DNA from 2 places in the Romboutsia lituseburensis genome. Region 2 is predicted to be linked to the other one. Evidence: predicted binding sites of a transcription regulator. Region 2 holds the regulator's gene; the other holds the start of a gene.
The links. Region 2 encodes HrcA, which represses chaperone genes, less so after heat shock. Its sites were predicted from a motif close to TTAGCACTCNNNNNNNNNGAGTGCTAA; they were not measured.
Positions count from the first base shown of each region.

Region 1: a site for HrcA is predicted at 1,399-1,425, ahead of htpG (molecular chaperone HtpG). Genes of this name have one in related genera too.

Region 1 covers NZ_JANQBQ010000001.1:2,173,848-2,177,295, reverse strand. Annotated here, with positions in the region: gene NWE74_RS10430 (hypothetical protein) at 272-535, shown strand; gene NWE74_RS10425 (CPBP family intramembrane glutamic endopeptidase) at 547-1,323, shown strand; gene htpG (molecular chaperone HtpG) at 1,511-3,415, shown strand.
Region 2 covers NZ_JANQBQ010000001.1:3,189,900-3,193,347, reverse strand. Annotated here, with positions in the region: gene dnaK (molecular chaperone DnaK) at 1-329, opposite strand, end outside; gene grpE (nucleotide exchange factor GrpE) at 402-986, opposite strand; gene hrcA (heat-inducible transcriptional repressor HrcA) at 1,005-2,024, opposite strand; gene hemW (radical SAM family heme chaperone HemW) at 2,126-3,268, opposite strand.

The DNA of each region.
Region 1 (3,448 bases), 1.0 Mb from region 2:
CAATATCTATACTAGTACCAGCAAGGAGTAAGCCGATTCCTATTTTAGCACTTTTTTTAAAATTATTTTTTAATACAAAATAAATAGTAGCATAAAAAACATAAAAAATAATAAAAAATGAGTGGATGGTAGTTTTTATAGACTGAATAGTTTAAATATACCGTTCATACAATAAAAAATACTATTCATCCAAAATATATTGACATTTGATGTAAAAAAATATATTTTCACAATGTATATTAATGATATATAAAAAGGGAGGAAAATTAATATGGAAGATAAAGTGATTATGGAAAATCAAATTAAAAAATCTAAAAAACCGATGGTACTAGGAATCTTAAGTTTAGTAGCATGGATTTTTCCAATAATAGGATTGATAGTAAGTACTTTTGGGATAGTAATATCATCAAAAAGATTAAAGGAAGTTAAATGTAAAGCTTATAAAATAGGACTAGTATTAAATATATTGGGAATGACTTTAACAGTTTTAAACATTGTTCTTGCATTTTATTTATATATGAATAACATGGCTTAAGGGGTGAACTTATGAAAAAAATTTTAAAATCATTAGGAATATGTTTAGGGGTAATTTTAATAAATCAACTTCTTATATCTGTTGGATTTTTCATAATGGGAGTAGCGAATGGTGCTTATAAAAGCTTCAATGATCCGAATCAATATATTTTAATTGTAGCTCTTATAGGAGATTTAATTACAATAATTTTAACACATTTAATGTTTTCTGTTTATGATAAAAAGTTATTAAGTAAGAATTTATTAAAAAAAGTGAATTTAAATGAAGCAATATATATTAGTTTATTGGGGATTGGACTTAGTGTTATTTTATTAAGTATAACTGGGATATTAACTAAATTAATTCCAAGTTATATGGAGGTACAAAATCAATTACAATCTGCAAGTAATTCATTTTTACAAATTATAATAGTAATAATTTTAATTCCTATATGTGAAGAAATAATATATAGATACATTATATTTGGACATTTGAAAAAAAATTATAATATAGTATGTGCAGTTATTGTCCAAGCATTAATTTTTGGAGTAGCACATGGAAATATTGTTCAAGGAATATATACATTTATATTAGGTATAGCTTTAGCTTTAATATATATGTACTCAGAGTCATTAACAGGAAGTATTATTTTACATATAGTGTTTAATTTAATGGGGGTAGTAATAATACCTAAGTTAGTAGTGATTAGCCCTATTTTAAGTTATGTTACAGTGATAGTAGGAATAGTATGTTTAATATATTCACTTTTTAAAATAATGAAGAAATATGAAGCTGTATTATATAAATAGTTAATAGAATTAAAGGCCACTCTTATTTAAGGGTGGTTTTTGTATTAATATAAAAATATAATATTTATTAAAAAGTTAGCACTCTCTACTTGACAGTGCTAACAAACATGCTACAATATTATTTATAAAGGGAGTAGGTTCTACCCCTAAAATTATTTTAATTAATAAAATTAGGAGGAAATAATTTATGAGTCAAAAAGGTAGTATATCAATACATACAGAAAATATTTTTCCAATAATAAAAAAGTGGTTATACTCTGACAAAGATATATTTATCAGAGAGCTTATAAGTAACGGGTGTGATGCTGTAAATAAACACAAGAAGCTAATATCATTAGGAGAAATAGCAGGGGATAAAGAAGAAGATTACAAAATAAATGTATACATAGATAAAGAAAATTCAGCACTTATATTTGAAGACAATGGTATCGGTATGACAGAAGAAGAAGTTCAAAAATATATAAATCAAGTTGCTTTTTCTGGTGCGGAAGATTTCTTCAATAAATATAAAGATAAAATGAATGAAGAAAATGATATAATAGGTCACTTTGGTTTAGGATTCTATTCATCATTTATGGTATCTAAAAAAGTTCAAATAGAGACATTATCATACAAAGAAGATGCAAAGCCAGTTAGATGGGTAAGTGAAGGTGGAACAGAGTACGAAATAAGTGATTCAGATACTAGAAACACTAGAGGTACTACAATAACATTATTCTTAGATGACGATAGCAAAGAATTTGTAGAAGAATATACAGTAAGAAATATAATAGATAAATATTGTTCATTCTTACCAGTTAATATTTATTTAGATACTATCAAAGAAGAAAATAGTGAAGAAGCTAAAAATGAAAATGAAGAAACAAAAACAGAAGAAAATGAAGTTAAGGAAATAACACCTATAAATGATACACATCCATTATGGTTAAAATCACCAAAGGATTGTACAGATGAAGAATACAAAGAGTTCTATAGAAAAGTATTTAAAACATTTGATGAGCCATTGTTCTGGATACATCTTAATGTAGATTATCCATTTAATTTAAAAGGAATATTATACTTCCCTAAATTAAATAATGAATTTGAGCTTATAGAAGGTAAAGTAAAATTATACAACAACCAAGTATTCGTTGCAGATAATATAAAAGAAGTTATACCAGAGTTCTTATTATTATTAAAAGGAGTAATAGATTGCCCAGACTTACCTCTAAATGTATCTAGAAGTTTCTTACAAAATGATAGAGATGTAAGTAAAATTTCTAAACATATAGTTAAGAAGGTAGCTGATAAGTTAAAATCTCTAGCTAAAAATGAAAGAGAAAGCTATGAAAAATTCTGGGATGATATACAAGTATTTATCAAATTTGGATGCTTAAAAGATGAAGGATTCTATGATAAGGTGAAAGATAGTATATTATTTAAGACTATAAATTCAGAGTATATAACTCTTAATGATTACTTAGAAAAATGCAAAGAAAAGCATGAAAATAAGATATTCTATGTAAGTGATGAGGATCAACAATCTCAATATATAAAATTATTTAAAGACTATGATTTAGATGCTGTAATATTAGATTCAACAATAGACAATCATTTTATATCATTTGTTGAATTTAAAAATCAACCAGTTAGATTTAATAGAATAGATGCAGACTTATCAGATGTATTAAAAGATAATAAAGATGAGTCTAACAAAGAAGGAAAAGAAGAAATAGAAAACTTATTCAAAGAAGCAGTAGGTGAAAGAGTAAAAACTTATTCAGTAGAAAGTTTAAAGAGTGAAGACACTTCAGCTATAATACTAGTATCAGAAGAGTCAAGAAGAATGGCTGAAATGAAATCACAATTTGCTGGAATGGACTTTGGAATGAACTTTGAAGAAGAGAAAACACTAGTTATAAATGATAATAGTCCAATAGTTAAAAAACTTTTATCTCTAAAAGATAAAGATGATAAAAAAGATGAGATAAGCTTAATTTGTAATCAAATAGTAGATATAGCGCTTCTTGCTAATAAAGAGTTAGAGCCTAGTGAACTAGATGATTTTATAAAGAGAAACAATAAATTAATGAATATGGTAATTTCATTATAATTAAATAAACTAATTAAAAAGAGTTAATAGTAT
Region 2 (3,448 bases):
GGTTGACCTAAGTAACTTTCAGCATCTGCCTTTAATTTTTGTAATGTTATAGCAGATATTTCTTGTGGAGTATACCCTTTACCATCTATATCTACTTTGTAATCTGTTCCCATATGAGTTTTTATTGATATTATTGTTTTATCAGCATTTGTAACTGCTTGTCTTTTTGCAGGCTCTCCTACTATTCTATCACCATCTTTAGTAAAAGCTACTACTGATGGAGTTGTTCTCATACCTTCTGAGTTTGTTATTATTTGTGGTTCTCCACCTTCTAATACTGCAACACAAGAGTTAGTTGTTCCTAAATCTATACCTATTATTTTTCCCATGATTGATTCCTCCTAAATTATTTTATATTAATTTTAAAGTTATTTTTATATTGTATTTTGTATAAAGTTTTATTAACAAGAAACTTTAACCATACTAGCTCTTAATACTTTACTTCCTAATTTGTATCCTTTTTGAAGTACCATTACTACTTTATTAGCTTCTACTCCATCTATAACTTCTTGCATTACAGCTAAGTGTAAGTTTGGATCAAATTCTTGGTCTAAAGCATCTATTTCTTCTACACCAAATTTATTTAAAGTATCTTGTAATTGCTTGTATACTAAGTCTATGCCTTTATACATAGAGTCTTCTTTATCGTCACAAGCTTCTAAAGCTCTTTCCATACTATCTATAACTGGTATTAAGTCATTTAGTATTTTTTCATTTGCAAATAAACCTATAGTTTCTTTTTCTTGTTGAGTTCTTCTTCTATAGTTTGCATATTCAGCTTGAAGCCTTTGATATTGATCATTTACTTTGTCTATTTCATCTTGTAAATTTTTTTCTTCTAACTTTTCATTTATGTCAGTAACATTATCATCACAGTTAGTTTCTTCTTTTGTTTCTTCTTTTGTTTCTTCTTGTTCAACTGTTTCTTCAGCTGAATTATCTATTTCTTCTTTTAATTCTTCTTTTTCTATGTTATTTTCTTGCAAGACATTACACCCCTTAATTTATTTTTTGCTAAACAATAAGCTCATGTAATTCATAATTGCTGATATCCTAGCATAATCCATCCTTGTAGGCCCTATAAAGCTTATCTTACCTACTAAATCATTACTTATATTATAGGTTGCAGTAACTACACTACAATCTTGTGCTAGCTCACAATCATTATCACTACCTATAATTATGTTAATATTATCTTTTTGAATTCCCTTAGCCCTGACCATACTTGCTATTGTTTCTTTCTTTTCTAGCATATTTAAGAAAGATTTTGCTTTCAATATGTCATTAAATTCTGGATAACTAAATATATTAGTTGCTCCACTTAAAGAAACTAAAAGATCATCTTCTGATGTTTCAAAATTCAAAGCACTTATTAACTCATCTATAAGCGCCGAATATTCACTTATTTCATATTTTATAAATGCAATTAACCTTTCATCTAAATCAGTTATGCTTTTTCCTGCAAGTTTTCTTGTAAGATTATCTGAAATTAAGTTTAGTTTAGATTGCTCTAAATAAACATTTGTTACAAGGTTTGCATTTTTTATATCACCTTGGTCTGTTACAACTATTAGCAAGATTTTATTATCACTCATCTCAACTAACTGTATATGTTTGATAACACTCTGATTTACTAAACTTTTAGTCACAGCTACCGTTGTATAGTTAGTAAGCTGAGATAACAGCTTAGAAGTTTCATGAATTAAATCCTTTATATGATCCACATTATCTTTTACACATTGTTCTATTAAGCACTTTTCTTCCTTACTTAATTCACACTGACTCATAAGTGAATCAACATAAAGTTTATATCCTTTTTCAGTTGGAACTCTACCAGCAGAAGTGTGAGGCTGAACAAGGTAACCAAGTTCTTCAAGGTCAGCCATTTCATTTCTTATAGTAGCAGCACTAACACCTAAATCATGTTTTTTAGATATAGTCCTTGATCCTACAGCTTCAGCTGTCTCTATATAATCTTTAACTATAGCCTTGAGGATTTTTAATTTTCTTTCATTTAGTTCCATACTATATTACCTCCACGCTGTTAGCACTCACTATATCCGAGTGCTAAAAAGATTATATATATTATATATCATTATATTTTATCTTTGTCAACACTTTTGGATTAATTTATAAATTCTATAAACACGCTATTTGATATTTCTCTTCCTTTTTGAGTGAGGCTAATCCCAGTTATACTTTCATTTATAAGCTTTTTTGCCTTTAAATCGTCCATTTGTTTTCTATATTTTTCCTTAAACTCTATTTTAAATTCTTTTCTAAAATCATCAAACTTGATTCCTTCATTCATTCTTAATCCCATAAATATTTTTTCTTGTATTTTATCTTCTATACTCAATTTCTCTAAATTAGATATAGGTTTTTTATTTTCGCTTAATTTATTATGGTATTCATCCAGACTTTCAACATTATTATATCTATAATTTTCAATATAACCTGATGCCCCTGGTCCTAAACCTATATAATGTTCACATTTCCAATATAATATATTATGTTCACATTCAAAACGTGACTTTGAATAATTAGATATTTCATACTGGTTATATCCATTTTCTTTTAAATAATTTATTGTATAATTATACATATTAATATCTGTATCTTCATCTATAACTTCAAATTCATTATTTTCATACATATCATATAATTTTGTACCTTCTTCTAAAATTAATGAATATGCTGATATATGAGAAGGATTTAATTTCACTATTTTTTTCAAACTTTCTTGCCAATCTTCAAATTTGTGATTTGGAAGAGCATACATTAAATCTACATTTATATTATTAAATCCAACATCTATAGCTTCCTTATAATTTTTTTCAAACTCATCATAGCTGTGTATTCTACCTATAGATTTTAAATGATAATCTTGAACAGCTTGTAAGCCAATGCTTAGTCGGTTTACGCCTACATCTTTCATAGTAATTAATTTTTCTTTAGTCAATGTACCTGGGTTACATTCCATAGTTATTTCTGCTTCTTTTTTCACATTAAAATTATTTTTTATTGAATTAAATAGTCTTTTTATTTCACTACTACTTAATATACTTGGAGTTCCACCTCCTATAAATATACTAGTAATCTCATTTTCTAGATTATTTTTTTTAATATCATCATTATACAATTTCATTTCTATTTCTAAATCATCTAAATACCTTTTTTTCATATCAAAATCTAACTTACATGAGTTAAAATCACAATAATTACATTTACTTATACAAAATGGTATATGTATATAAAGTCCTAACATTCATTTACCTCTCTTAAATTTTAAAAGTTTCTATATTTTATCTTATATTAATTACCCATTTTATACCATAGGTAAATATAAATAATATAAGATTCTATTTAAACTTTATTTATTTGTCTAAAATATATTTTTTGCAATTTAACCTTTATTAATACTTGCATAATAAAAAATTTAATTTAT